DNA from 2 places in the Sinorhizobium sp. CB7 genome. Region 2 is predicted to be linked to the other one. Evidence: riboswitches for the same ligand, from Rfam matches in the RefSeq annotation. Region 2 holds a riboswitch; the other holds the start of a gene.
The links. Region 2 has a riboswitch for thiamine pyrophosphate ahead of thiB (thiamine ABC transporter substrate binding subunit). Riboswitches for the same ligand answer to the same signal wherever they lie in the genome.
Positions count from the first base shown of each region.

Region 1: linked by a shared signal. The riboswitch ahead of thiC (phosphomethylpyrimidine synthase ThiC) and the one ahead of thiB (thiamine ABC transporter substrate binding subunit) in region 2 are both predicted to bind thiamine pyrophosphate.

Region 1 is NZ_JAULLL010000013.1:165,796-181,109, forward strand. Features, by position in the region: gene aroA (3-phosphoshikimate 1-carboxyvinyltransferase) at 45-1,397, shown strand; gene AAE029_RS24205 (FMN-binding negative transcriptional regulator) at 1,402-2,043, shown strand; gene cmk ((d)CMP kinase) at 2,048-2,692, shown strand; gene rpsA (30S ribosomal protein S1) at 2,873-4,576, shown strand; gene AAE029_RS24220 (hypothetical protein) at 4,656-6,233, opposite strand; gene AAE029_RS24225 (ribonuclease D) at 6,549-7,175, opposite strand; TPP riboswitch at 7,668-7,786, shown strand; gene thiC (phosphomethylpyrimidine synthase ThiC) at 7,957-9,786, shown strand; gene thiO (glycine oxidase ThiO) at 9,789-10,787, shown strand; gene thiS (sulfur carrier protein ThiS) at 10,756-10,953, shown strand; gene AAE029_RS24245 (thiazole synthase) at 10,955-11,728, shown strand; gene AAE029_RS24250 (thiamine phosphate synthase) at 11,725-12,330, shown strand; gene AAE029_RS24255 (hydroxymethylpyrimidine/phosphomethylpyrimidine kinase) at 12,321-13,076, shown strand; gene AAE029_RS24260 (glycerophosphodiester phosphodiesterase) at 13,253-14,119, shown strand; gene AAE029_RS24265 (LacI family DNA-binding transcriptional regulator) at 14,150-15,154, opposite strand; gene AAE029_RS24270 (glycerophosphodiester phosphodiesterase) at 15,144-15,314, opposite strand, start outside.
Region 2 is NZ_JAULLL010000026.1:35,523-50,836, reverse strand. Features, by position in the region: gene AAE029_RS32630 (response regulator) at 455-883, opposite strand; gene AAE029_RS32625 (ABC-F family ATP-binding cassette domain-containing protein) at 1,100-2,929, opposite strand; gene AAE029_RS32620 (thiamine diphosphokinase) at 2,933-3,589, opposite strand; gene AAE029_RS32615 (OmpW family protein) at 3,670-4,350, opposite strand; gene AAE029_RS32610 (MarR family winged helix-turn-helix transcriptional regulator) at 4,457-4,972, opposite strand; gene AAE029_RS32605 (MDR family MFS transporter) at 5,107-6,648, shown strand; TPP riboswitch at 6,702-6,820, shown strand; gene thiB (thiamine ABC transporter substrate binding subunit) at 6,869-7,894, shown strand; gene thiP (thiamine/thiamine pyrophosphate ABC transporter permease ThiP) at 7,894-9,531, shown strand; gene AAE029_RS32590 (ATP-binding cassette domain-containing protein) at 9,548-10,237, shown strand; gene AAE029_RS32585 (M48 family metalloprotease) at 10,599-12,029, shown strand; gene AAE029_RS32580 (RNA polymerase factor sigma-32) at 12,098-12,961, opposite strand; gene AAE029_RS32575 (CarD family transcriptional regulator) at 13,343-13,912, opposite strand; gene fdxA (ferredoxin FdxA) at 14,301-14,639, opposite strand; gene AAE029_RS32565 (RNA-binding S4 domain-containing protein) at 14,844-15,248, opposite strand; gene AAE029_RS32560 (helicase-related protein) at 15,249-15,314, opposite strand, start outside.

The DNA.
Region 1 (15,314 bases), on a different contig from region 2:
GGCGGCACTGCCGGACGAAATAGCTGCTTTGCAAAGGATTCTTCATGTCGGATGGCACCGCACCGAGACCCGCCGTATCGCGCCGATCGTCCGATCTTTCCGGCACCGTCCGTATCCCCGGCGACAAGTCGATCTCGCATCGCTCTTTCATGTTTGGCGGCCTTGCCTCCGGGCAAACCCGCATCACGGGACTACTGGAAGGCGAGGACGTGATTAATACCGGGCGGGCGATGCAGGCGATGGGCGCCAGGATCCGCAGGGACGGCAATGTATGGATCATCGATGGTATCGGCAATGGCGCCCTGCTTGCGCCGGAAGCGCCTCTCGATTTCGGCAATGCCGGCACCGGCTCCCGCCTGACGATGGGACTCGTCGGGGTCTATGATTTTGCGACCACGTTCATCGGCGACGCTTCGCTGTCCAAGCGCCCCATGGGACGCGTTCTCAATCCTCTTCGCGAAATGGGCGTGCAGGTGAAATCCGCCGAGGGTGACCGCCTGCCGGTGACCTTGCGCGGGCCCGGCACCGCGAACCCGATCACCTATCGCGTGCCGATGGCATCCGCGCAGGTGAAGTCGGCAGTCCTGCTCGCAGGGCTCAACACACCCGGCGTGACAACCGTCATCGAACCTCAGATGACGCGCGACCATACGGAAAAGATGCTGCTGGGCTTCGGCGCCGATCTCTCTGTCAAGATCGACAACGGTAGCATTCGCACCATCAGCATCCAGGGCCGCGGCAAGCTTACCGGGCAGGTAATCGACGTGCCGGGCGATCCGTCCTCAGCGGCGTTTCCGCTCGTCGCGGCATTGCTGGTGCCGGGATCGGACGTCACCATCCTGAATGTCCTGATGAATCCGACGCGCACCGGCCTTATCCTCACCCTCCAGGAGATGGGCGCCGATATCGAGGTGCTGAACACCCGCCTTTCCGGCGGCGAGGACGTGGCGGATCTGCGTGTCCGCGCCTCGGAGCTCAAAGGCATCACGGTGCCGGAAGAGCGCGCGCCGTCGATGATCGACGAATATCCGGTGCTCGCCGTTGCCGCATGCTTTGCCGAGGGCATGACGACGATGAAGGGTCTCGAAGAACTGCGCGTCAAGGAGTCGGACCGGCTTTCTGCGGTCGCCCAGGGGCTGACGCTCAACGGCGCCGATTGCGACGAGGGCAGGGATTGGCTGACTGTGCGCGGCCGACCGGGCGGCAAGGGCCTCGGCAATATGGCGGGGGCTCAGGTGAAAACGCATCTCGACCATCGCATCGCCATGAGCTTCCTTGTCATGGGACTGGCTTCGGAGCATCCTGTGACGGTCGACGATGCAACCATGATCGCGACGAGCTTTCCCGAGTTCATGGATCTGATGGGAAAGCTCGGGGCGAAGATCGAACAGGCATAGAGAGATGTATCAGCCGCCGCATTTCAGGGAAGACGACCTCGGTGTTCAGCACGCTCTGATCCGCGCCCATCCGCTTGGGCTGCTGATCACGGCCGGCAGCTCAGGGCTCATCGCCAATTCCGTGCCCTTTCAGCTCGATGCCGACGCCTCAGAGAAGGGGACACTGCGGCTGCACCTCGCCAAGGCTAACGGCCAGTGGCGGGACATACAGGAAGGTGCTGCGGTTCTTGCCGTGTTTCAAGGCGCCAATTCCTATGTGACGCCGTCCTGGTATCAGACGAAGCGTGAGACCGGGAAGGTCGTGCCGACCTGGAACTATGCGATCGTGCAGGTGCGCGGGCCCGCACGCGTCATCGACGATGCCGACTGGCTGTTAAAGCAAGTCAATGCCATTACAGGCGAGCAGGAAGCAGACAGGGTAATTCCCTGGTCCGTCGGCGATGCGCCGGAGGACTTTGTCCGGGCGCAACTCAAGGGCATCATCGGCATCGAGATCGAAATCACCGAGATCGACGGCAAGTGGAAGGTCAGCCAGAATCGACCGGTTGCCGATCGCGCGGGTGTGGCGGCGGGGCTTGACGAAAGGCCCGATCAGACCGAAATGGCCGATCTCGTCCGCCGCTATGGAACGCTCCCGCAGGAATGACGCATTGAAGACTACCTTTACAATCGCCATCGATGGACCGGCGGCAGCCGGCAAAGGCACACTTTCTCGCCGGATCGCCGAGGTATACGGCTTCCATCATCTCGATACCGGTTTGACCTACCGCGCGACCGCTAAGGCGCTGCTCGATGCCGGTCTTCCGCTCGATGACGAGGCAGTGGCGGAAAAGATTGCGCGCGAGGTTGAACTTGCCGGCCTTGACCGCGATATACTATCCAAGCACGAGATCGGGGAAGCCGCTTCGAAGATTGCCGTCATGCCGTCAGTGCGCCGCGCGCTGGTCGAAGCGCAGCGACGGTTTTCCGCGAGGGCGCCCGGCACGGTGCTCGACGGCCGCGATATCGGCACCGTCGTCTGCCCTGACGCGCCGGTGAAGCTTTATGTGACGGCCTCTCCGGAAGTCAGGGCGAGACGCCGTTACGACGAGATCGTCGCAAAGGGCGGCGCGGCTGATTTCGCGGACATATTCGCGGATGTGAAGCGTCGCGACGAACGTGACATGGGGCGAGCCGACAGTCCGTTGAAACCGGCGGATGATGCGCACTTGCTTGACACGTCAGAAATGAGTATAGAGGCCGCGTTTCAGGCTGCTAAATCGATTATCGATGCCGTCCTGAGCCGAAATGCCTAAAATAAAGCGGTTTTCTATGCTTTCAGCATAGGTCGCTTATTGGAAATTAAGCCTGAAATTCCGTCCACGCGCCGGATTGCCCTTGTCAAGAGAGGGCGGACTGGGTTCAGGCCCGTTCAACACGAACCCAACCGGCGCATACGTGTCCGAGACATATGTGAGGACACCCCAGGAGATTCTATGTCAGTAGCTACCCCCTCACGTGAGGATTTTGCCGCTCTTCTCGAAGAGTCCTTCGCCAAGCACGATCTGGCCGAAGGCTATGTCACCAAGGGCGTGATCACCGCTATCGAGAAGGACGTCGCCGTCGTCGACGTCGGCCTCAAGGTCGAAGGCCGCATCGCGCTCAAGGAATTTGGTGCGCGCGCCAAGGACGGTTCGCTGAAGGTTGGCGATGAAGTCGAAGTCTATGTCGAGCGCATCGAGAACGCGCTTGGCGAAGCGGTTCTGTCGCGCGAGAAGGCTCGCCGCGAAGAAAGCTGGATCAAGCTCGAAGCCAAGTTCGAAGCTGGCGAGCGCGTCGAAGGCGTGATCTTCAACCAGGTCAAGGGTGGCTTCACCGTCGACCTCGACGGTGCGATCGCCTTCCTGCCGCGTTCGCAGGTCGATATCCGTCCGATCCGCGACGTGACCCCGCTGATGCACAACCCGCAGCCCTTCGAAATCCTCAAGATGGACAAGCGCCGCGGCAACATCGTCGTGTCCCGCCGTACCGTTCTGGAAGAATCCCGCGCCGAGCAGCGTTCTGAAATCGTTCAGAACCTTGAAGAAGGCCAGGTTGTCGACGGCGTCGTCAAGAACATCACCGATTACGGTGCGTTCGTCGACCTCGGCGGCATCGACGGTCTGCTGCACGTCACCGACATGGCATGGCGTCGCGTGAACCATCCGTCGGAAATCCTGAACATCGGCCAGCAGGTCAAGGTTCAGATCATCCGCATCAACCAGGAAACCCACCGCATCTCGCTCGGCATGAAGCAGCTCGAGAGCGATCCGTGGGATGGCATCCAGGCCAAGTATCCGGAAGGCAAGAAGATCTCCGGTACCGTCACGAATATCACCGACTACGGTGCGTTCGTCGAGCTGGAGCCGGGCATCGAAGGCCTCATCCACATTTCGGAAATGTCCTGGACCAAGAAGAACGTTCACCCCGGCAAGATCCTGTCCACGAGCCAGGAAGTCGAAGTGGTCGTTCTCGAAGTCGATCCGACCAAGCGCCGCATCTCGCTCGGCCTGAAGCAGACGCTGGAAAATCCGTGGGCTGCATTCGCCCGCAACCATCCGGCCGGCACCGAAGTCGAAGGCGAAGTCAAGAACAAGACCGAATTCGGTCTGTTCATCGGCCTCGAAGGCGATGTGGACGGCATGGTGCACCTCTCCGACCTCGACTGGAACCGTCCGGGCGAGCAGGTCATCGAGGAGTACAATAAGGGTGATGTCGTCAAGGCGGTCGTTCTCGACGTCGATGTCGACAAGGAACGCATCTCGCTCGGCATTAAGCAGCTCGGCAAGGATTCGGTCGGCGAAGCCGCCGCTTCCGGCGAACTGCGCAAGAATGCCGTCGTCTCGGCTGAAGTCATCGCCGTCAACGACGGCGGCATCGAAGTGAAGCTCGTCAACCACGAGGACATCACCTCCTTCATCCGCCGCGCCGACCTTTCTCGCGACCGCGACGAACAGCGTCCGGAGCGTTTCTCGATCGGTCAGGTCGTCGACGCCCGCGTCACCAACTTCTCCAAGAAGGACCGCAAGATCATGCTGTCCATCAAGGCACTGGAGATCGCGGAAGAGAAGGAAGCCGTCGCACAGTTCGGTTCTTCCGACTCGGGCGCTTCGCTCGGCGATATCCTTGGCGCGGCTCTCAAGAACCGCAACACCGAATAATCCTCGGTCAAGCCTCAACGAATTAAAGACCCGCCGGATCGCTCCGGCGGGTTTTTCATTGTCGGCTATTCGATCGAGTTTATTCCCACCCCGCCATACGCTGATAGAGATTGTAGACAGGATCCACGGCAGGCACGACCGGCGCCGCCATGGAGAGCGCCAATGGTTCAGGCGCAGGTGCATCGGCGCTGGCAGTCGCCACGGAATCGGAGGCTTCCGCAGTCTCCTCCTCGCCGCTATCAGTGCTCTGGGATATCGCCGCTTCATTGCCGTCGTCCGAAGCTGCCCCCTGTTTCCCTTCCTCTCCATCCTGCGGCTCGCCTTGGCCTTGGCCTTGCCCTTCCTCCTCGTCGTCCACGGGATCGACGCGATCGATCTTCAACGAGCTGCTCTCAGCGGCATCATCCAGGGCCGGCAGATATTGCGCGACGGCAAAGGGAATGCCTTGCGGAAGCGGAGCTATCGTCTTCGCCTGCGATTCCGCCAAAATTGGAGGTGCAATCAAAGCTTCATCGAACAGCTGGGAAAGCTCGACGCCCGGTGCGCGTTCAGCATCATTTTCCGTCAATGGCGGGGAAGTGTTGGACAGCACGGCCGGGCGATCGCCGCTGCTCTTTTCGGGAGTCGCGGCCTTTTCGAGAATGGCTTCTCTCGGCTGCATCTCTTCGCCATCCAGAACATCCGCAATCAACGCCTGAGCGAGGATAGCATCGACAGCCTGTTCGCCTTCCGCCATGATGTCGAGGAGCTCAGGCCCGGCGGCCTCGATCACCCGAGCCAGGACGATCTTCAGTCCTTCCTGAATATCTGCGGCGATCCAGAGAATTTCGCCGGGCATCACGGTCGCCGTCGCTGCGGCCGACCGCAAGACCGGCATCGCCGGGCGATCGCTTGTGACCGCTGTCTTTGGCTGCGGCGGGTCTGCGGTCCGCTTGTCTTCGGCTCTGACCTCTTCTGCCAATGAGCCGCCGGTCAAAACCTGCTCGACTACCTCGACCTGCTGTATCTCCGCCCCTTCCGCAAACAGGGACGCCGCAAAGGATGCCGGCGCAGCAGTCGACGGCCTCTCCGCCGATACGCTCTGCGGCGGGTGCGGTTGCATGCCCTGGTCCTGGCGTGGCGGTTGTGCCGTTACCGATGGGTGCGGCTCCTGCGTTTCTATCCCGCCGTTCTGGCCATAGGAGTTCACAACGGCCCTTGTTGCAAGATCCTTGTAGCGCACCAGCTCGATATAGGCGACGATCTGGGCAGCCTGCGGTCCAGTCGGATTATGCAGGGCCTGCGCGATCAATTGCAGGGGAATGGTCTGTCCCTGCGCGTTCAACTGCTGCTGGACGGTTGTCAGCTGCTTTGGCGTCAGATCACGGATCGTATCCGCTATTCTCAGCGCAAAAGACGCATTGCTTTCGCCAGCCTCCCGCTTGAGACCGATCGATCTGCTGGCGGCATCGATGACCGCAAGCAGGCTGTCGACCATGCGGGTGCGCGCGGCGAGCAGCAGCATATTGAGCTTGCCCTCGACACTGGTGTCGACGGTGCCGGATAAAGCAATCGCAGCCATCACGGTATTCGCGCCCGTGAGGTTTTCGCCGACGATAGCTGCCTGTTTCTGGGACGTGAGGCTTACATTGGACGCTGCACGGACAGGAGACAACATGGCATGCTCCTTTCTCGCAAGAAGAGATGATGGAAGCAGGTCACAAAAGACCGCGCTCATGCGGTCCGGTGCATTCCGAGGCGGATCTCCCTAGAGCCCAGCGCGCTCAAATGAAAGCGCAAATACCGCTCTAACTCTTTAATTCTAGAACATTTTTCTGCCTGAGCGCAGAATGTTCCAGTCCGCATGACGCGTCATGGCGCCGTCGAATGCAGGAAAACTGATAAAAGTTTAGCGGAGATCCGTTAACAAATTGTAACCGCGAAGTTACGAGCCGATTTCGGCCGCCTTGGACAGCGGCCGCAGCTTTGCGCGTCAGCTATGGGCGAAGATATCCGTCTCCTCCCAACCAAGAAGATCGAGCTTGGCACGGGTCGGCAGGAAGGTGAAGCAGGCTTGCGCATGCTCCATGCGTCCATCGCGAACAAGACGTTCCGCCAGACGATCGCGAAGGGTGTGAAGATACAGAACATCGGATGCCGCATATTCGAGCTGTGCCGGCGAAAGGGTCTCGGCCGCCCAGTCCGATGATTGCTGTGCTTTCGAGATGTCGATGTCGAGCATTTCCTTGAGATTATCCTTCAACCCGTGACGGTCCGTATAGGTCCGGCAGAGGCGCGACGCGATCTTGGTGCAGAAGACCGGCGTCGCCGTCACCCCGAAAGTGTGGAACAGAACGGCGATATCGAAGCGGCCGTAGTGGAAGATCTTCTGGCGCGATGGATCAGCCAGCATGGCGACAAGGTTCGGTGCTTCCTTCTGGCCGGCGGCGATGCGGATCACGTCTGCGGTGCCATCGCCAGGGGAAAGCTGAACGACGCAGAGGCGGTCGCGGCGGGGGACGAGCCCCAACGTTTCCGTATCGATTGCGATCGCACCGGTGTAACGGCCGGCATCGGCTACTGAAATATCGCCTTCGTGATAGCGGATTGCGGCGGCCATGAAACGCTCCAGGTCCTGTCTCTCAAAATCAAATTCCGGTTCCTGTCGCGCTATAGCGCAAAGGAGCGGCGAACGATACCGCTTTCCGTGCCGGTCACATGAGGAAATGGCATGCATCGCTTACGCCTTTGATGCCGGCTTTGCGACCTGCGGCAGATCCGGCACTGTCTTGGCAGAGTGTCCCGGCATCTCAAGCATTGCCGCAGATGCATTTTAGTTGCGCGCAACGCGCGTTCGACCGTCTTGTCGCCTTGCGGCTACATCCCTCCCGGGCTCTTGGCCTGTCGTAGCTGCTTGCCTACCTTGCAAATGATTCACGTGAAGCGCGCCGATTTACGTGCTTTTCGCCACCCTTTCAGGCGAATGCGCATGATCTTAAATCCTCCCCGCATGGCAGCATTTTTATAACAGACTAGCCACTTCGCAATCAGGCGGATCCGACCTGCGTCAAGATCGAGCTTGACGCATCGGACAAACCGTTCTTAGAATTACTGCATTCACCAGGGGGGTCCCGGCAAGGGGCTGAGATACTGCTGGCCTGAAAAGCGCGCAGTGACCCGTTGAACCTGATCCAGTTCATACTGGCGGAGGGACGGTGCAAGCGCTTTCAGCCATGATTCCTGTAATGGATTTTCTCGGCATAGCGTCTTTTCATCCTACCGGCTTGTAACTGGGTCTCCATTGCTCGGAGCCGGAAATCCCTTTCATTCCGACTCCGGAACCGAAACGCGCCCACCTTCGGCAACAGCCACAGGCGGGCTGCAGGCAAAGGAGCCTCGCTATGAATGCCCCGACACGCAATATCACGCCAACGGTCACCACTGGGCCCCTGCCCGCTTCACGGAAAATCCATGTATCCGGTGAAATCCACCCGGACATCCGGGTTCCGATGCGCGAGATCAGCGTTCATCCGACGGCCGGCGAGCCGCCGGTCACGGTCTATGATTCCTCCGGCCCCTATACGATACCGGATGCAGATATCCGCATCGAAAGGGGGCTGACTCTGCTGCGGCGCGACTGGATACTCGCGCGCGGCGACGTCGAATCCTATGAGGGGCGCCATGTGCGGCCGGAAGACAACGGCTTCGTCAGCGGCGACCGGCTGACGCCGGAATTCCCGATCCGGAACCAGCCCTTGCGGGCTAAGCCGGGCAAGGCAGTAACCCAGCTCGCCTATGCGCGGACCGGCGTCATCACCCCGGAAATGGAATTCATCGCCATTCGCGAAAATCTCGGCCGCAAGGCTGCCGCCGAAGGTCAGGTCCGTGACGGTGAGAGCTTCGGCGCCCATATTCCGGATCATGTCACGCCGGAATTCGTCCGGCAAGAAGTCGCCGCCGGGCGGGCGATCATTCCGGCCAATATCAACCATCCGGAATCCGAACCGATGATCATCGGCCGGAATTTCCTGGTGAAGATCAATGCCAATATTGGTAATTCGGCCGTCACCTCGTCCATGGCGGAAGAGGTGGAGAAGATGGTCTGGGCGGCGCGGTGGGGTGCGGATACGGTCATGGATCTTTCCACCGGCCGCAATATTCACAATATCCGCGAATGGATCATCCGCAATTCGCCGCTGCCGATCGGCACCGTCCCGCTCTATCAGGCGCTCGAAAAGGTCGGCGGCATCGCCGAGGACCTGACCTGGGAAGTCTATCGCGACACGTTGATCGAGCAGGCCGAACAGGGCGTCGACTATTTCACCATCCATGCCGGCGTGCGGCTGCACTACATCCCTCTTACCGTCAATCGCGTCACCGGCATCGTCTCGCGCGGCGGCTCGATCATGGCGAAGTGGTGTCTTCACCATCACAAGGAGAGCTTCCTCTACGAGCATTTCGAAGAGATCTGCGACATCTGCCGTGCCTATGACGTCTCATTCTCGCTCGGTGACGGTCTTCGCCCCGGCTCGATCGCCGACGCTAATGACGCGGCGCAATTCGCAGAGCTCGAAACGCTGGGCGAATTGACGAAGATTGCCTGGGCGAAGGACTGCCAGGTCATGATCGAAGGTCCCGGCCACGTGCCGATGCACAAGATCAAGGAAAATATGGATAAGCAGCTCAAGGTTTGCGGCGAGGCGCCCTTCTATACGCTCGGACCGCTGACGACCGACATCGCGCCGGGCTATGACCACATCACCTCCGGTATCGGAGCCGCGATGATCGGCTGGTTCGGCACGGCGATGCTCTGCTACGTCACGCCGAAGGAGCATCTGGGGCTGCCCGATCGGAACGACGTCAAGACCGGGGTCATCACCTACAAGATTGCCGCCCATGCCGCCGATCTTGCCAAGGGACATCCGGCCGCCCGCATCCGCGATGATGCGCTGTCGCGCGCGCGTTTCGAGTTCCGCTGGGAGGACCAGTTCAACCTCTCGCTCGACCCGGACACGGCGCGTTCCTTCCACGACGAGACGTTGCCGAAGGAAGCGCACAAGGTCGCGCATTTCTGCTCCATGTGCGGACCGAAATTCTGCTCCATGCGGATTTCGCACGATATTCGCGCGGAAGCCCAGAAGGAGGGGCTGGAAGCCATGGCGGCAAAGTACCGCGACGGCGGCGATCTCTATATGCCTGTCGAAAGCGCAACCCAGCCCGCTGGAGAATAGGAATGCGTATCCTCGTCAAAGGGGCCGGCGTTGCCGGCCTCACAACCGCCTATGCGCTCTCGGCGCGCGGCGCCGAGGTAACCGTCGCAGAACATTCGCCGGGTTTCGGGCAAGCGGCATCCTGGTATGCGGGCGGCATGCTGGCACCCTGGTGCGAACGGGAAAGTGCCGAGGAAGCGGTGCTGCTTCTTGGCAAGGATGCCGCGGACTGGTGGGAAGCGGCTCTCCCCGGGCAGGTGCAGCGCAAGGGAACCCTTGTCGTCGCCCCTGCCCGTGACACGGGCGAATTGCGGCGTTTCGCATCCCGCACATCCGGTTTCCGCTGGGTCGATGCGGACGAGATCGGGTCGCTGGAGCCGGCGCTTGCCGGACGGTTCCGGCAGGCGCTGTTCTTCCCGGAGGAAGCGCACCTCGATCCACGCGTGGCGCTTTCCACGCTCCAGGCAGAACTCGAGCGCAGTGGTGTGGCGTTCGGCTGCGAAGTCGATGAAGCCGGCTATGATCTGACGATCGACTGTACCGGTTCGGCAAAGATCGGCGAAATCGAAGGTCTTCGCGGCGTTCGCGGCGAGATGCTCTATCTCCAGACGGAAGAGCTGGACCTGTCCCGTCCCGTGCGCATGCTGCATCCGCGCATCCCGCTTTACATCGTGCCCCGCGGAAACGGTCTCTTCATGTGCGGCGCGACAATGATCGAGAGCGATGATTGCTCTCCGATCACCGTCCGGTCTCTCATGGAGATGCTGAATGCCGCCTATGCTCTGCATCCGGCCTTTGCAGAGGCGCACGTCATCGAGACCGGCGCCGGCCTGCGGCCGGCCTTTCCCGACAATCTGCCGCGGGTGATTCGCAACGGAAGGACGATTATCGTCAACGGCTTTTACCGCCACGGTTTTCTGCTGTCGCCGGCCATGGCGCAGCAGGTCGCGGCACTCGTCCTTAGCAATCAACCGGAAAAGGAGGCTTCCTATGAAGCTTACAGTCAACGGCGAAGAGCATGACCTTGCCACTCGCACCCTGGGCGAGTTGCTGGCGCTTCTCGAGTTCGAAGGCGAATGGCTCGCAACGGCCGTCAATGGCGAGCTGGTGCACAGGGCCGACAGGGCGACCCATCAATTGAGAGACCGGGACCGCATCGAGGTTCTCTCCCCAATGCAAGGAGGCTGACATGCTGACACTCTATGGAACGGAGATTACCTCGCGGCTCCTGCTCGGCACGGCCCGCTATCCTTCGCCGGCGATCCTGGCGGAGGCGGTGCGCCTGTCATGCGCCGATATCGTCACCGTGTCGCTGCGCCGTGAGACGGCGGGCGGGCGGCAAGGTGGCGCCTTTTTTGAGCTGATTCGTGAACTCGGCGTCCGGGTCCTGCCCAACACAGCCGGCTGCCATTCCGTATCGGAAGCGGTGCTGACGGCAAAGATGGCGCGCGAAGTGTTCGGCACGTCCTGGATCAAGCTGGAGGTCATCGGCAATCACGACACGCTGCAGCCGGATGTCTTCGGGCTCGTCGAAGCAGCCCGCATTCTTTCCGAGGAAGGTTTCGACGTCTTTCCCTATACGACCGACGATCTCGTCGTTGGCGAACGCCTGCTGGAGGCGGGTTGCAAGGTGCTGATGCCCTGGTGCGCTCCAATCGGCAGCGCCATGGGACCACAGAACATCGCGGCACTGAGGACCATGCGGGCGCATTTTCCGGATGTGCCGCTGATCGTCGACGCCGGCATCGGCCGCCCCTCGCACGCAACAACCGTGATGGAGCTCGGCTTCGATGCCGTGCTCCTCAACACGGCCGTCGCCGGCGCCGCCGATCCGGCCGCCATGGCATCGGCTTTTGCCAAGGCGATCGAAGCCGGTCATGAGGCGTTCCACGCGGGCATGTTGGAGCCGCGCGACATGGCCGTGCCTTCGACCCCGGTCATCGGAAAGGCGGTTTTCGCGTGAAGCTCGATCCCTTCTATCTCATCGTCGACAGCGCCGCCTGGATAGAACGGTTGGTGCCTATCGGGGTCAAGCTGGTGCAACTGCGCATCAAGGATCGGATGGAGGCGGATATCCGCAATGAGATCCGCTCCGCCAAGGCGGTCTGTGCCGCGCACGACTGCCAGCTGATCGTCAATGATTACTGGCGGCTCGCGATCGACGAAGGCTGCGATTTCGTGCATCTCGGCCAGGAGGATCTGGTCGAGGCCGATGTCGGCGCAATTCGCGCGGCAGGGCTGAAGCTCGGGCTCAGCACGCATGACGACACGGAGCTGGAAACGGCACTTGCTGCGAAACCGGATTACGTCGCGCTGGGGCCGATCTATCCGACGATCCTGAAGCAGATGAAGTGGGATCCGCAGGGCCTCGAGCGCATTTCCATCTGGCGGGACCGCATTCGCCCCCTGCCCCTGGTCGCAATCGGCGGCTTGAATGTCGACCGCATCGAAGGGGTGTTCGCCCATGGCGCCGACAGCGCCGCCGTTGTCACGGACATCACCTTGAACGTGGATCCGGAAGCTAGAACCCGAGAATGGATCAGGAAGACCGATCCATGGAGATGAAAGATGTCCATGTACTGATCGTAGCCGGCTCCGATTCGTCGGGCGGAGCCGGGATCGTCCGCGATATCGAGACGGTCACCGCGCATGGGCTGAAGAGCTGTGTCGCCATCACTGCGGTAACCATGCAGACGCATCGCGCGGTCAAGGCAATCGAGCCTGTGGCGGCCGAATTGGTCGGCGCGCAGATGCTGGCGGCACTTGAAAGTAACCCTGTCGCCGCGATCAAGATCGGTATGCTCGGCACCGGCGAAACGCTTGCGGCAGTGGCAGGTATCCTCCGCCGTCATCCGAATGTGCCAGTCGTGCTCGATCCTGTTCTCGCCGCCTCATCTGGAGGCGGCCTGCTTGACGCCTCTGCGATAGAGCGGTTGCGGAGCGAGCTATTTCCTCTCTGCACTTTGATTACACCGAACTTGCCGGAGCTGGCGCGGCTGACCCAACGCCCGCTTGCCCAAAGTGCAGCGGAAGGAATGGAGGCGGGTAGCGTGCTGCTGGCAAGCGGCGTGCAGGCAGTGCTCATAAAGGGCGGACATGCGACAGGTGACGAGGCAGCAGACATCCTGATTCGCAACGCAATGCCGGCCCGTATTTTCACCGCACCCCGCGTTGCCGGCACGATGCGCGGCACCGGTTGCATGATGGCAAGTGCGATTGCTTCCCAGCTCGCTGCAGGTGAAACGCTGGAAGCGAGCGTGGAATTGGCCAAAGACTATGTCAGCTGGCAATTTACCCTCAACGCCAGATGAAAAACTGAGCACGCCGAGCGTATCGCCCCGGCTCCGGCGTCTGGCAAGGGCATTGATTTAAAACTTAGCTCTATGGCCGATCCAACCTCTTCGCGCGCAATCTCATTTGCGATATGTCATCAGCAATAGATCGGTTAATTTCTTTAGCCGGCAAATCAACCAGCATGGAGATGAACGTGGCGTCCTCTTTTCGGCTCGGGCTCGCTCTTGAAAGAGAGGGGCGGCAGACGCGCCTCAAGTGGCACAGGTTGCGACGGCAAATGACCGATCCTCTGTTTTCGGCGGAGGTCATGGCAGATGGCTTTCGGATCGGCGCCTCCATGGAGCTTGATCTGCGCGTGCGCGCCGACGGCGGTTTTGTCGTGCTCCATGATGAGAATCTGGAAGGAGAAACCACAGGGCAGGGAGCGATTCGCGAGAAGACGCCGGCGGATCTCAAGAATGTGCGCATGCAGGACGGAGGCAGACTGCTGCTCCTGAGCGAGGATCTTGCGCCCATGCTGCAATCGGCGCATCCCGACGCACTGATGCAATTCGATATGAAAGACGATTTTACGGCGATCGGCGAGAAAGGCATTGCGCACCTCGCCACTTATTTTCAAGATGTCCGCGCTCCGGTCATCGTCAGCGGCCACAGCTATGAGCTCATCGCCGCGGTGAAGGATCGCCTCCCGCGGCTGCTTCGCGGGATCGATCCTACCGACAAGCTTGCGGCGCTTTATCGAGCCGCTGGGCCCGCAGCAGTCGAACGGGAGCTTCTTTCCGACCTGCGCGGCCCGACCGAGCCGGACACGGTCTATCTGCACTGGCCTCTCGTTCTGAAGGCAGCCGAAGACGGCCTCGATCTGATTGCGCTCTGCCATGGTGAAGGCAAGAAAGTCGACGCATGGACCTTCACGCTGAATGATCCCGCACATGGCTTCACCAATGCCGAGTGGCGGAACTTCTTAGCGCTGATGGCGCTTGCGCCGGACCAGATCACCACGGACGAGGCTTCGGCGACGGAGCTCGCCTGGTTGAAGCGAGAAGGCATTTCTGCCTGAACGGCTGCAGGACGGAATTCGCGACGCGGATCAGGCCGTTCTTCTTCTGATCAGGGTCACCGGCGTGAATTCGATGCATGCGCCGACACCCGGTTCCGCCATACGGTTCATGAGCAGGTCTATCGCCTGATCAGCCTGAAGGTCACAGGGCTGCAAGATCGTGGTCAGGTCATAGGCTGCCCAACTGGCCTGGGGGATATCGTCGTGGCCGATGATCCGGATCGGCGGCGCTTCCCGACGCCGGCTGTTGCGGGCGATCCTGTCGATGACACCGCAAGCCATATAGTCGTTGACACAGAAAAGCGCATCGATGCCGGATTGCTCCAGACTTTCGGCTGCATCGTAGCCGTGTTTGTAATCGTTGAGCTCGACCGACAGGAGACGGGCTGGAATACCCAGCATCTCGCAGCGATCGATAAAGGCGCTCGCGCGACGTCTTGCCGTATAGGATACATCGGCCGCAGCCATGACCGCCGGCGATCTGGCGCCAAATTCCACGAAATGATCGGCCGCAAGTCGGCCGGCCATCTGGTCGTCGGATACGACGCGGTCTACGAATGGGATGTTATCTCCCTTGTTGATGAGCACGATCGGCACGCCCTGAGCGGCACATTCCTGACAGATCTCCGATGGCGGGGCATCCGAGGTGACAATGACGCCGGACACGGCATAGTGCAGGAGCTGCCCGATGACCGCTGATGTATCCGCTTCCTTCGATGTCGGCAGCAGGATCGGTCGGAAATTGCGCGCCAGCAGGGCTCGCGCCAGATGCTCGATCTGCTGGGTGCGAAACGGATTGTCCAGTCCCGCCGCCACGACACCGACCAGGTCGGAGCGCTTGTTGGTCAGACTGCGCGCCAGGTAATTGACGCGATAGCCGAGGTCCTTGGCAGCCTGATAAACCTTCTCCCGCGTTTTCGGCGAAACGCTGGCGTCGGGTGTAAATGCACGCGACACGGCGGCACGCGAAACACCTGCCACGCGCGCCACGTCGAAGGACGTGATCTTGCGCGGCCCATTCCCCTTATTCGTCAATATCCGCTCCGTTCTTTGCCGGCCGCATCAGCTCCGGCAGGTCCGTGCAAACGCCAAGCACAGGTAGCACCATGATGTCCTTGATGACCTCCGGTCGCTCTTCATGCCAGAGCACGATTTCTCGACCTGCGTCAAAGGCTTTCGCAAGAAGCTCTGACGT
Region 2 (15,314 bases):
CGCGCACGGCCGGTTGGTGGGGTGGGAGTACTGTGCTTTTTTGATCATGCCAGACGGGGCGACTTTATCCGCGCTCGCTTCTGGAGAGCAAGGAAGATCGAGGTGCAGACGAGGACAACCGCTACACGGCCAGCGTCGAAGCCTATTTGGCACTCTACAGGAATGAATGATCAGCGCTTTGCCGAAAACCTGTGGGAATGCGACGAACCACTTGTAATAAATCGATTTATGATACACTCTATTCGAAATTGCGAATATTAGACATGAGTCGGGCATCTCCTCTGTCTGACGAGACGAATAAAGCGGCGGACCTCCGGCGGCATGCGCTGAAAGAATGGGAGACTTCGACGATCAAGAGAGGGTTCATCGTCGATTTCGGTTCTCCCTTTGACATCAGCCATGCCGCCGGACCGCGCAGCGGCCGGCAAGGCACTGGCTAACAATTCCCTTGAGTCTAGGTCCGGAAAACCTGCATCCCGGCAGGTGTCGCAGCATATGCTCCGGTCATGTATCCGATCGCATATTTCAGGATTTGCTCGACTGTTCGCGGCAGCACGGGCTTTCTGACCACGCCAAGAATCCCTTTGACGCCGTCCCGAACAGCCTCCGGATTGGCAGTCATGAAAATGACAGCCAGCCCATATTTTTCTGCCAGGATCCGTCCAATCGACGGCCCCGTGGCGCCATCTGCAAGATTGACGTCCACGAGCGCGATATCCGCAGAAGGCGCAAGCGCGATGGCTCTATCCGTGCTCGTGGCAATCCCGGCAACGGCGAGCCCTGCACTTTCGACCATGCCCTCGATGTCGAGTGCAATCAGCGGCTCATCCTCAACGATCAGCACCTTATGATTCATGTCCCTATCCTTCAGCCAAAGACGCATTACCTATGTTCGGCATGAGGTATCCCTGTTTGCTTTTCTCCGCCCTGAACGATCAAAAACGTTCGGCCGGTATTTCAGCAGAAACAGATCATCGGCGGAAATGTTCCACCGCGGGACAAACAATTTTTTATTAACTATTTGTTAATTATAACAGTTTCCGCCTGCAGGGCTGTTGTTCATGCATGCCGTCGCCGCAAAAGCGCTGTGCGACATACGTTAGCCCTCCAGTTCCTCGCGCAGCATTTCAAGCTCCAGCCATTCTTCTTCCATCTTGGCCAGCGTTTCGCGCAGCTTTTCCATTTCCGCGGCAAGTTTGCTGAAGGCGGCGGGATCCCTGGTAAAGAGACTGGGATCGGCCATCTTTTCCTCGCGCTTGGCGATCTCGGATTCCGCTTTCTCCATCTCCTTCGGCAGGTTTTCCAACGCGAATTTCTGCTTGTAGGAAAGCTTCCCCCTCCCTTTGGATATATCGCCCGCGACAGCGCTGCTCTCGGCGGCCTTCGGCTTTTCGGCAGCCCTCTCGGCTTTCCTGCGCTCCTCGATCGCGCCCTTTCGCTGGGCGAGCATGTCGGAATAGCCGCCTGCATATTCGATCCAGCGTCCGTCGGGAGCCTCTGGATTGGCCGGCGCGATGGTCGAGGTCACGGTGCGATCGAGAAAGTCGCGATCGTGGCTGACGAGAATGACGGTCCCGGCAAAGCCGGCAACGATTTCCTGCAGGAGATCGAGCGTCTCGATGTCAAGATCGTTGGTCGGTTCGTCGAGGATGAGCAGGTTTGTCGGGCGCGACAGGATGCGGGCGAGCATCAGTCGCGCGCGCTCGCCGCCGGAAAGATTCTTGATTGGGGTGCGCGCCTGCTCCGGCTGAAACAGGAAATCCTTCATGTAACCCGTCACATGCCGCTGTTCGCCGTTAACGAGCAGGTTTTCGCCACGACCATCCGTCAAGTAGTGGGCGAGTGTCTCTTCCGGATTGAGATCCTCGCGCTTCTGATCGAGGGTTGCGATCTCGAGATTGGTACCGAGCTTGACGGTGCCGCTGTCGGGGGCAAGCTGGCCGGTCAGCATCTTCAAGAGCGTCGTCTTGCCGGCACCGTTCGGGCCAACGAGACCGATGCAATCGCCGCGATGGACGCGGATCGAGAAGGGCGCGACAATCGGACGGCCGTCGAAGGACTTGGTGATCTTCTCCGCCTCGATCACCAGCTTGCCGGATTCCTGCGCATCCGAAGCAGCCGCCTGCACCGTCCCCTGCGGCCCCTTATGCCCACGATAGCGCGAGCGCATGTCCTGCAGCTCGCCAAGGCGGCGCATGTTGCGCTTACGCCGGGCAGTGACGCCGTAGCGCAGCCAATGCTCTTCCCGTTCGATCGCCTTGCCGAGCTTGTGCTGCTCCAGTTCCTCCGCCTCGAGCACCTGATCGCGCCAGGCCTCGAAATGGGCGAAGCCGCGGTCGAGCCGTCGCGAAGTCCCGCGATCGAGCCAGACGGTCGCGTTCGAGACCTTTTCGAGAAAACGGCGGTCATGCGAAATCAGGACAAGGGCGCTCCGCGTCTTCTGCAACTCCCCTTCCAGCCATTCGATCGTCGGCAGATCGAGATGGTTGGTCGGCTCGTCCAGGAGCAGGATATCCGGTTCCGGCGCGAGAACCCGGGCAAGTGCTATCCGGCGTGCCTCGCCGCCGGAAAGGTTCCTGGGGTCCTCCTCACCGGTCAGCCCCAGATGCGAAAGCAGATAGGTGACGCGATAGGGATCGTCACCGGGACCCAGACCTGCCTCGGCATAGGCCTGAACCGTTCGGAATCCGGCGAAATCCGGTGCCTGTTCGAGATAGCGCACCGTCGCTGCCGGATGACGGAAGACCTCTCCCGACTGCGCCTCGACGAGGCCGGCAGCAATTTTCAGCAATGTCGATTTGCCCGAGCCGTTGCGTCCGACAAGGCAGATCCTGTCCCCCGGCTCCACCTGCAACCCGGCACCGGCAAGCAGAGGCGCGCCGCCGAAGCTCAGGAAGATATCGTCGAGTTTCAGAATAGGGGGTGCCAAGGATCAGACTCCGGAAAGATCATAGGGCCGGGCGAGAATGATCGCGCGGCCGCTTTGAAGCGAAAAGCGCACAGGGCCTTCCGCCACGTTGGAAATGGTGCGCGACGAGCCGAAGGGCAAATGGAAATTTTCCAGAGGATAGCGAGCATTCCGAATGGAGAGGCCACGAAGGTCGCCGAACCCCGATACAGAAAACAGACTGCCCGCCGGCAGATCGATCTCGACCTCGCCCCTCAGAAGCGGCACCGCCTCCTCGTCGCCGGACGTGAGCAGCACATTGAGCCCCCGACTGGCAAGGCTGACGCCGTAAATGAGATGATGGAGCGCGTGATCGGAGCGCGCTCCCCCTAAGGCACCGGCGAGAATCAGCCGTTTTGCGCCGCGCTCCAGGGCTGCCGAGACGGCGATTTCCCCATCGGTCGCCGCTTTCGCCATAGGATAGGGCTGCCTTGGTACTTCGGGAAAGGCGCCGTCGAGATCGGTCGGTGTCGAATCGAAGTCGCCAACCCAAAGCTCCGGAGTCACGTCGAGCCCGAGCGCATGGCGCATGCCTCCGTCAGCCGCAATGATACGGCTGTCCCTGACGGCAGCATGCACTCGGTCCGTCAGGCGCAATTCGCCTCCGAGGAGGATGGTGAAGGTGGATCGGCTCATGGGCATTGCCCATAGCGCAAAGCGGGGGGTAAGGGAAAGGGGCGTTCCTGCGGCAGATCGGAACGCCCTTCTTGAGATGATGACGATCAGAAGCGATAGGTGACGCCCGCGCCGATCAGCCACGGATCGAGCTTGGCCTTCCCGTTCAGCTCGGCGCCGCCGACGCTGACGTCGAATTTTGGCTGCAGGAAGATCTTCTTCACGTCGACGTTGACGCCCCAATGCTCGTCGAGCATGTAGTCGAAGCCCGCTTGCACGGCCAGGCCGAACCTGTTCTTCACGTCCAGATCGTTGGCATCCTTGGCCGATTGATTGTAGAAAATCGTGTAGTTCACGCCGGCGCCGACATAGGGCTTGAAGGCCCCGAAGTCGGTAAAATGATACTGCAGGGTCAGTGTTGGCGGCAAAAGCCAGGTTTTGCCGACATTGAGCCCGGCGAGCGAGCCTTCGCCATGGATCTTGGCAAAGGTCGTTCCGAGAATGAGCTCTGCCGCAATGTTGTCGGTGAAGAAATAGGAGAAATCAATTTCGGGAACGACCGTATCCGAATGGGAGAGGTCGGAGCCCGGAACGCCGCCGACAGAGCCGGAATCGCGCGTTATCACACCAAGAGCCCGCAAGCGGACCTGCCATGGACTGTGTTCTGCGACGGCTGCCTCGGGTGAGGCCGGGGCTGGCCCGAGGTCTGCGGCCAGTGCGGGCTGCGCGAAAATTGCCAACACCGCTGCAGTGAGGATGCCTTCCAGCTTTGCCGGATGACGTTTCATGATTCTCTCCTTGCTTGTCGATCGGGGAGAGAACTAAGGGAACGTCACAAGGAAGCGTTTGAGCGAGATCAAAGGATGCCGGAATATTCCTCTGACTATTTCATTGTCAGCCGGGCATATCCTTGTCGCGCTTTGCGAAGACCTGTTCATATCCGCCGATGAACCTGTCGAAGAGAACGGCAAAGGCTTCGATATCCTCCGCTGGCCAGTCGGCGAGAATATCGTTGATCAGCGACAGTTTCTGCGCCTGTATCTCCGAGAGCAGGCGCTGGCCGAGCGCAGTTATGACCACGACGATGCGGCGTGCATCCGCCTGCGAGGCCTTGCGACGCAGCACGCCGCGTCCGACCATGTCGGCCGTGATACGGCTTGCGCGCGAGGGATCAATGCGCAGCATTTCGGCGATCGTCCCAACGGTGACTTCGCCCGAAGGCTGAGCACGACGGACGGCGTCAAGTACATCAAGGTGCGAGAGTTCGAGCCCCGGCGCCACGCTCTGGATAGCCAGGCGACCGATCAATCGCCGCCCGGTCATCAGGCGCATACGGGTCATCGTCTGGCCGATCCGGATGATACCGTCTTCCTCGACCTGTGCGGCAGCTTGCATTTCGCGTGCAGTCATCGCTTCTGTCATAATTTAATCATATCAGAACTGTCGCGAATTTTAAATATGCAAAAAGCAATCAGTTGCCATTGACAAATATATGCCAATAGCACATAAAAAAGCGCACTCCGAAAGATTGGGCATTTATTTCCATGGATATGCAAACTGCGCAGGCGCCGCTTGTGACGGATCATCGTCGCCGGCTCATCCTCTTCCTCTTCCTGATGCTCGCAATGTTCATGGCGACGCTGGACAATCAGATCGTGTCGACGGCGTTGCCGACGATCGTCGGCGAGTTCGGTCATCTGGAACGCTTTGGCTGGATTGGTTCGGCTTACCTTTTGTCGCTGAGCGCCGTTATGCCGGTCTATGGAAAGCTCGGCGACCTCTTCGGCCGCAAATATGTGATGATGGCCTCAATTGCGATCTTCACGGTCGGCTCGGCCGTCTGTGGGCTCGCGGTCTCGATGAACACGCTGATTGCCGCGCGCGTTCTGCAGGGACTTGGCGGCGGCGGCATTCTCGTTTCGATCTTCTCCGTCAATGCCGACCTCTTCGAGCCGCGCGAACGCGCGCGCTACCAGAGCTATTCCAGTCTCGTGATGATGGCATCGGGCGCCATCGGCCCGGTTCTCGGTGGCACGATGAGCGATCTCTTCGGCTGGCGCTCGATCTTCCTCGTCAACATCCCGATCGGCATTGTCGTGCTCTCCGGTCTTGCCCTCATGCTGCCTTACCGCAAGCCGCACCGCCGACCGAAGATCGACTATGCCGGGGCGATCCTGCTGGCGATGACCACGACCAGCGTCGTGCTGGCAGCCGATAGCACGGAATTGTTCGGATCGCTCCTTTCGGTTCGAAGCCTGGCCATCATTGGCTTCGGCATTCTCTGCGCCATCGCCTGGGTTTTCGTCGAGCGTCGTGCGCCCGAGCCGATCGTGCCGCTGCCGCTGTTTCGCAATTCCACCTTCACCCTGCTTCTCATCATGTCTGTAATGAGCGGTGGTATCGCGATCGGAATGGTCAATTATTTCGCGCTCTTCCTGCAGACGACGACCGAACTTTCTCCGTCCATGGCCGGCCTGCTCTTTATCTTGCTGACCGGTGGCCTTGTCTGCGGATCGCTCTCTGCGGGACGCATCATTTCGGTAACCGGGCGCTACAAGCCTTTCGCGATTGCCAGCCTGACCTGCAGCGCGATCGCATTCGCCTTGCTGTCACAGGTCCATGCCGGCACGCCGGTAATATTCATCGGCGCACTGATGCTGTTGCACGGGATCGGCATCGGCCTTGCCCAGCAGGTGCCCGTCATCGGTGTCCAGAACGCCGCCGCCAGTCGCGATGTCGGCGCGGCGACCGGCTCCGTGACCTTATCGCGCATGGCGGGCGCTTCCATCGCGATTTCAATTTACGGCGCGATCATCGCAACCAATCTCGCAAGCATCGGCACCTCCATCCCAGGCGTGAGTAACATCGAGCAGGTGACGCCGAAGATGCTGGCAGCCTTGCCGGAGGCAACCCGCCAGGCTGTGGCCGACGGTTACGCTGCCGCCTTCTCTCCGCTCTTCATGACTTCATGCGGCATCGCGCTCATCGGCCTGATCGCGGCGTTGATGCTGAAACCCGTCCAGCTCCCACGCGCCAGCGAGGTCAGGAAGGCGGATAATGCCGCCGCTGCACAGGCTGCGGAATAAGCAGGCCAGTAACACCTCCCTTGCCATCGCCATTGCGCGAGGCTAAATCTCCAGACGCTCTAACGGGGTGCCCCATGTTCTCGCGGACATGGGGCTGAGAGGCTTCCCATGAAGCCAACCCGCGGAACCTGATCCGGTTAAGACCGGCGGAGGGATTAGACGACTGACATTCGACAGCGCCCTTTTCCCGTTCAACACGAAACCGATGGAGGAGGCGCCGATGCCCACCCGCTTATTCAAGACGACATTTGCCGGTATCCTGCTTACCGCAGGCATTGCCCTTTTTTCTGCCGAGGCACAGGCCGCGGACAAGACGCTGACCATATATACCTATGAGAGCTTCACGTCCGAATGGGGTCCCGGACCCAAGGTGAAGGCCGCTTTCGAGAAAACCTGCGGCTGCAGCATCAATTTCGTCAGCGTGGCGGATGGTGTGGCGCTGCTGTCGCGCCTCAAACTGGAAGGCGCTGGCACCAAGGCCGACATCGTGCTCGGTCTCGATACCAATCTGATCACCGAAGCGAAGGAAACCGGCCTTTTCGATACAAGCGGCATCGATACCGCCACCCTCGAAGTGCCGGGCGGTTTCAAGGATGATGTTTTCGTGCCCTATGATTACGGCCACTTCGCCGTCATCTACGATACCCAGGCGATCAAGGATCCGCCCGCGAGCATGAAGGATCTCGTCGAGGGCGATCCTTCGCAGAAGATCGTCATCGAGGATCCGCGCACTTCGACCCCTGGGCTCGGCCTGTTGCTCTGGGTGAAATCCGTCTACGGCGACAAGGCTCCGGAGGCATGGGCAAAGTTCAGGAAACGGGTCCTGACCGTGACACCTGGCTGGTCGGAGGCCTATGGCCTCTTCACCAAGGGCGAAGCGCCGATGGTGCTCTCCTATACCACGTCGCCCGCCTATCACATGGTTGCCGAGAATAGCGATCGCTATCAGGCGGCCGCCTTCTCGGAGGGACATTATATCCAGATAGAGGTGGCCGGCCTTCTGAAGAACGCGCCGGAGAAGGACCTCGCGCGCGACTTCCTGAAATTCATGGTCACGCCCGGCTTCCAAGATGCGATTCCGACGAACAACTGGATGATGCCTGTCTCGGCCACCTCCGAGCCCCTGCCGGACGCCTTTCATAAGCTCGTCAATCCGGCCAAGACCTTTCTGATGAGCCCGGACGAGGTTGCACGCAACCGCAAGGCCTGGATCGACGAGTGGCTGGTTGCCATGAGCATGAATTGATGATTCTGACCCCAGCCGAAAGGAAAGGTGCTTTTGCCGGCGGGACACTCAGTCTCGCCGTCATCTTCTTCTTCATCGGTCTCGCGGCAGCAGCCCTTGTGATGGAAGGTGGCGCTTCCGCCGCTTACGACATTCTGTTCGATCCCTACATCCTGCGGGTGCTACGCTTTACGCTTTTGCAAGCGGTTCTGTCCACGCTCCTGTCCGTCTTGCTCGCCATCCCTCTCGCCCGGGCGCTCGCCCGTCAGCCCCGCTTTCCGGGAAGGCTATGGATTGTCCGCCTCATGGCCTTGCCCATGGGCCTGCCGGTCCTGATCGGCGCGCTCGGACTTATCGGCATTTGGGGGCGGCAGGGCGCCCTCAACGCGGTGCTTGCATATCTCGGTCTGTCCGAACCCGTCAGCATCTACGGACTTACCGGCATCCTGCTTGCGCATGTCTTCTTCAACCTTCCGCTCGCCTGCCGCCTGCTGCTTGCCGGACTGGAGCGCGTACCCTCCGAATACTGGCTGATGGCCAGCGGGCTCGGCATGCGGTCCTTCGCGATCTTCCGCTTCATCGAATGGCCGGCATTGCGACCGCTCATTCCCGGCATCGCCGGGCTGATCTTCATGCTCTGCGCGACGAGCTTCACCCTTGTGCTCATCCTCGGCGGCGGCCCGGCGGCGACGACCATCGAAGTGGCCATCTACCAGTCGCTGCGATTCGATTTCGATCCCGGCCGGGCGATCTCGCTTTCCTTGCTGCAGATCGCCGTCACGGCCGTCATCCTCGCCCTGATGGCCCGTTTCCTCGCCCCCGATGAGCCCGGTTTGACGATGGGACGGGCAATAAGGCGCCTTGATGGCCGGTCGGCATCTGCACGCTTGACTGACACCGCACTGCTTGCCGTTGTGCTCCTCTTCATCGGCCTGCCGCTTACTTCGGTGATTGCCGCGGGTATCAGGGCCGACCTCATCAAGCTGCTCGGCGAAAGCCAGTTCTGGCGGGCGGCGGCAACAAGCCTTGCGATCTCCTTCGCAGCTGCGCTGATGTCGCTTGCGGTTTCCATCGCCATGATCCGCGCCAAGCACGCGATTGCGGTCGGACGACAGACCGGCGGTATCGGACGGGCTTTTACCCTATCGCTGTCAGCCGCGTCCTCGGTGGTGCTGCTGGTGCCGCCGGTCGTGCTTGCCACCGGCTGGTTCATGATGCTCAGACCTTTCGGCGACGTCACCCGCTATGCGCCCGTCCTGATTGTCTGCATCAACATGCTGATGGCCCTTCCCTTCGTCATGCGCGTGCTCGAACCGGCCTATTCGATCCACCGCCGGCGGACCGAACGGCTTGCCGCAAGCCTCGGCATTGCAGGCCTTTCGAGGATGCGGCTGGTGGATTGGCCGGGTTTGAGAAAGGCGCTTTTTACCGCGCTCTCCTTTGCCATGGCACTTTCGCTCGGTGATCTTGGCGCCGTCGCGCTGTTCGGATCGGATTCGCTTGTGACACTTCCCTGGCTGATCTATAGCCGCATGGGCAGTTACCGCACCGGTGACGCCGACGGGCTGGCGCTGATCCTCGGCATCATCTGCCTGCTGCTGACGATCGCAGGCACCGCCGGACAGGCAAGACAGGAGGAAGAGGGTGAGAACCGCTGAAAGCCGCGGCATCATCATGCGGGATGTCCGGTTGCGGCTCGGGACACATTGCTTCCGTTTCGATTGCGATCTGCCTTCAGGTGGCGTTATCGCCGTAACCGGCCCCTCCGGTTCCGGAAAATCTACTTTTCTCAATCTGTTAGCCGGCTTTGAAACTCCCGATGAAGGCGAGATTCTGCTGATGGGCGAGAATGTCACCGCGTGGCATCCTGCGCAAAGGCCGGCGTCACTCGTCTTCCAGGACAACAATCTTTTCGCCCATCTCGATCTCTTCACCAATATCGGCCTCGGCATCAACCCTTCGATGCACCTTTCGTCGGCGGACCGGGAGAGCATCCAGCAAGCCCTTGCCCGGGTCGGTCTCAAAGGTTTTGAGCGGCGCATTCCCACCACCCTTTCCGGCGGCGAGCGGCAGCGGGCAGCCTTCGCCCGCGCCCTCGTCCGGCAAAGACCGGTGTTGATGCTCGACGAACCTTTTGCCGCGCTCGATCCCGGGCTGCGCTCCGGCATGGTCGAGCTGCTGCTGGAACTTCATAGGGAAAAGCGCAATACGGTCCTCATCGTCTCCCATGATCCGGGCGAAGTGCGCCGCCTTGCGGACCACGCCCTTTTCATCGAGGCAGGTGAGATCAGGCTTTCGGCTCCGATTGAGGAGTTCATCGCACGTCCCGATATCGCCTCTCTTGCCCTATTTCTGCGCGGATGAAGGAAATTGCGGCAGTTGGACGGAATTTTCGCCATAATTTGGTTGTTGCCAGAGAGGCCAATTGTGCGACGCCATGCTTGCTAAAGTGCAACGGCGCTACAATTAATTAGAGAATCGCTATGCAACTGATACGGAAATCGGCTAGAGCAGGCTGATTTATCCGCGGAGAATTGGGAGCAGAAGCGGGGACAGGCAAAACTGATCACGGCGGCGGCCGGCGCAAGCGGGCACTGGACCGGAACCGATGCAGATGGATGGAAAGAACAGACTGGACAAGATGACAGCCTCGCGACTTTCCGATGCCGGTTTTTCTCGCTCTTTATCGTTCATCCCCTTCCCGCGGCTAGCAACCGCCCTGGTGATGGCGGTCGCCCTCAACGGCTGTCAATCGCTCCTCGACCAGTCCTATCAGCCGGCAGTTTCACCCTCCGCGACCCCCCAGATCGTCGATGAGGTGCAAAAGAACGATCCACGCGCGCAGATGGGCGCCCGCGAACATCCACGCATCGTTGCGAGCTATGGCGGCGAATACAAGGATGCCAGGACCGAAAGACTTGTCGCCCGCATCGCAGGCGCCTTGACCGCGGTATCGGAAAACCCGAGCCAATCCTATCGCATCACCATCCTGAATTCGCCTGCCATCAACGCCTTCGCGCTGCCGGGCGGATATCTCTATGTGACGCGCGGATTGCTGGCGCTCGCCAACGATGCTTCTGAGGTCGCTGCGGTTCTTTCCCATGAGATGGGCCATGTGACTGCGAACCACGGTATCGAGCGCCAGAAGCGGGAAGAGGCCGAAGTGATCGCCAGCCGCGTCGTGGCCGAAGTGCTTTCGAGCGACCTTGCCGGCAAGCAGGCTTTGGCCCGCGGCAAGCTCAGGCTCGCCGCCTTCTCGCGCCAGCAGGAGCTTCAAGCCGATGTGATCGGCGTGCGCATGCTCGGCGAAGCCGGTTATGATCCCTATGCGGCGGCGCGTTTTCTGGATTCCATGGCCGCCTACAGCCGATTTATGTCCGTTGATCCGGATGCCGACCAGAGCCTCGACTTTCTTTCCAGCCATCCGAACACACCGCAGCGCATCGAGCTCGCACGCGATCATGCGCGCGCCTTTGGACAGGAGGGAACGGTCGGCGACAAGGGACGGGACTATTATCTTGCCGGAATCGACGGGCTTCTCTACGGCGACAGTCCGGAAGAAGGCTATGTGCGCGGCCAGACATTCCTGCATGGCGGCCTCGGCATCCGCTTCGACGTCCCGCCGGACTTCCGCATCGACAACAAGGTCGAAGCCGTGTTGGCGACGGGACCCGGCGACATCGCGATTCGTTTCGACGGCGTTGCCGATTCTCAACGTCAGAGTCTGAGGAACTATATTTCCAGCGGCTGGGTGACCGGGCTTGATCCGTCCACCATTCGTTCGATTACCGTCAATGGCATGGAAGCCGCAACCGCGCGCGCGACCGCGGATCGCTGGGATTTCGACGTGACGGTGGTGCGCAATCAGCAGCAGATCTTCCGTTTCCTGACCGCCGTCCCCAAAGGCAGCCAGGCACTGGCGCAGACCGCGGATGTTCTGCGCGCAAGTTTCCGCCGCATGACGCCGGAAGAGGCGGCATCGCTGAAGCCGCTTCGCGTCCGTGTGGTCACAGTGCAGCCCGGCGAGAACATCACTACCCTTGCCGCACGCATGATGGGCACCGATCGCAAGCTAGACCTGTTCAAGCTGATAAACGCGCTGCCGACGGGCGCCTCGGTCCTGCCCGGCGACAAGGTCAAGATAATTTCAGAATGACAAGTGCATCGCGAGGCACAGGATGTGCTCGGGCGCAGCGTTCAAACGGACCCGCAGAAAGCTCGCACCTAAGCGTAGCTTGCCATCTGCGGATTGGCCGAAACCAGCGCGGAGCGCAGCTTTTCCATTGCGCGGCTTTCAATTTGGCGGACGCGTTCCTTGGAGATACCGAGGTCCGCGCCAAGCTCTTCTAGCGTGGCACCTTCCTCGGCAAGTCGCCGGGCCCGGATGATCTTCATCTCGCGCTCGTTCAGATGTTTCAGCGCAGAAGCGAGCCACACACGGCGTCGCTCGCCGTCGATCATATTTGAAACCTGTTCGTCCGGAAGGGGATCGTCACTGACGAGAAAGTCCATGCGCTCCGCGCTATCGGCATCGCCGGAAACCGAGGGGGCCTGTAGGGACGCGTCATTGCTTGAAAGCCGGGCATCCATGGTTTGCACATCGGCAAGGCTGACACCGAGGGCCATCGCGATTTCCTGATGGATAGACTGGACGGTAAGCTGGGTGTCGCCGCGCGCAAGCTTGGCGCGCAGCCGTCGCAGATTGAAGAAGAGTGCCTTCTGCGCCGAACTCGTTCCGCCGCGCACGATGGACCAGTTGCGCAGGATATAATCCTGGATCGAAGCCCGAATCCACCAGCTCGCATAGGTAGAGAAACGGACGTCACGCTCGGGCTCGAAGCGGGCGGCTGCCTCCAGCAGACCGACATAACCCTCCTGAACGAGATCGCTCATTGGCAGACCGAAATTGCGGAACTTGCCCGCCATGGAAATCACCAGGCGCATATGTGCCATGGCAATTTGGTTGCGAGCGCTGCGATCCTCATGATCTTTCCAGCGGATGGCGAGATCATGCTCCTCGTCGCGGGCGAGATAAGGAGCGGCCATCGCAATCTTGATCATGCGTCGATCTGCAGACACGTTCTTCATTTCGGTCTCCTTAAAAGCCTCGGCCTCGTGCCGTAAGTAGTGAAAAGGCGGCAAACATCGTTTCCGGGCATCGCTGCCCAGATCAAAATCCGAATTTTAATGCAGTCCCAGGCGGCTCTAGATTTATGGGGAGCCGGCCCTATATGTCATCTAAACAGCGCCATTACGCCGCTCTTGCCTCTTCGCCCAAAAAAGAAGGCTGGATTGACGTCGCATTACCCGCTCCTCTGGAACCTGTTTCAAATGCACAGGCCCGAAGCGGGAAGCCCCTTTCCCGCAACAAGCCCACAGATACGAAAGTGAAACGCGCGAAGGGGGAAAAAGTTCCAAAAAAAACCCGGCTCTAGGCCGGGTTTTTTTCAATGAGAATTTAGGGTTGCCTTAGGCGGCTTCGTCCTGAGAATCGTCCTCTTCGACCACTTTGCCACGCTTGGGACCCTTGTTGAGGTTGGTCTCGACAAGGCGAACAGCTTCGGTCTCGGACATCTTGTTCACGGCTGCAATTTCACGGGCCATCCGGTCCAGTGCAGCTTCATAGAGCTGACGCTCGGAATAGGATTGCTCGGGCTGGTTTTCGGCCCGGTAGAGATCGCGAACCACCTCAGCGATCGAGATAAGATCACCGGAATTGATTTTTGCATCATATTCCTGCGCACGGCGCGACCACATGGTGCGCTTGATACGTGCTTTGCCCTGGACAACCTTCAACGCGCGATCGACGAAATCCGTCTCGGAAAGCTTGCGCATGCCGATGCTCATTGCCTTGGCAACCGGAACCTTCAGACGCATCTTGTCTTTCTCGAAGTCGATGACAAAAAGTTCGAGCTTCATTCCTGCAACTTCTTGCTCTTCGATGGCCGTGATGGTACCCACGCCATGAGCGGGATACACAATCGACTCACCGGTCTTGAAACCATGGCGTGCTGAAGGCTTTTTCTGCTGGGTCGTCATACTTCTCAAAAACTCCCTGTTACGCACCCGGTACTGATACCGGGGCCGGGTCAGTCAGGCCCGGATGAGACGGCCTTTCCCGTCGGGTGACTTGGCTCTGGTCCAGCCAGACAGAAGCAAAATATTTCCATTCATCGCGATCAGGGATCCGACAGGTCAAGGCATTGATATGTCACGGAAACCGCGTGTGGATTGCTTTTACTTTCGTGATGGTTTTTGGGCATGCGTTATGCCGCAAATGGATCAGTGTCGGCAACCTATCACAAAAATATGAGGAAATCAATAATTTGCTTTGCCGCGGTCCCCCGCGGCATATCGCTTCACCCGATCCGCCATGAGGCATTTCGGGCCCCGACGGCCTCCCAAAACCCGCTTCGACGACGTCTGATCAGTCGCCGGAACCGGGATTGGAAGAGAAATATTTCTCGAACTTGCCTTCCACGCCGTCCATCTCCTTGGCTTCCGGCAGCGCATCGCGCTTGACCGTGATGTTCGGCCAGATGGAGGCGTATTCGGCATTAAGCTTCAGCCACTTGTCGAGGCCCGGCTCAGTGTCGGGCTTGATGGCTTCGGCGGGACATTCAGGTTCACAGACGCCGCAATCGATGCATTCATCGGGATGAATGACGAGAAAGTTCTCTCCTTCATAGAAACAGTCGACAGGGCAGACTTCCACGCAATCGGTATACTTGCAGCGAATGCAATTATCGGTCACGACATATGTCATGAGGGGACTCCAGGAATTTCCTCTTGAGAGGCCAGGCGACCTGGAACGTCGCCTCCCCTCGCGCCGGAGCGGACATACGGATGCGCATCGGGAACACGCACGTCCTCCGGCAAGTTGATTGTCAGGTACCGGCTTTATCGACCGATTTCAAGGATAAACAATCCAGAAATCGGCCCGCCGCGAAGAGAGTTTTCCACGGAAAGCCTATTCCTCGTCGACAATGAGCCGGTCGATTGCCCGCCGCTCCTTCTTCGTTGGCCGACCGGCCCCCCGGGCACGGATCGCCTGTTCGTAAGGAGTGAGACGTTTTGTCTCACCTGGCGGCGGCGTCAGGTCGTCATAGAGGAGCCGTGCCTCCTCGAAGGGGCCACGCCGTGTTCCCGGCAGCCGGACGATGAGCACCACGTCACGCCGCTCGAACGAGAGCTCGATCCGATCGCCCGGTTTGACGGCCTGGCTCGGCTGCGCCACTCGCTCGCCGTTGATCCTCACATGGCCGGATTGGATATGGGCCTGCGCCAGCGAGCGGGACTTCGTCATGCGGGCAAAGAACAGCCACTTGTCGATACGCTGGCGCGAACCGGTCTGTGGCTGTTTCTCCGTCATGATCTACTTCTTCATCTGCTCCTTGAGCGCCGCAAGCTTGGCGAAGGGGGAATCCGGATCGATCGGCTT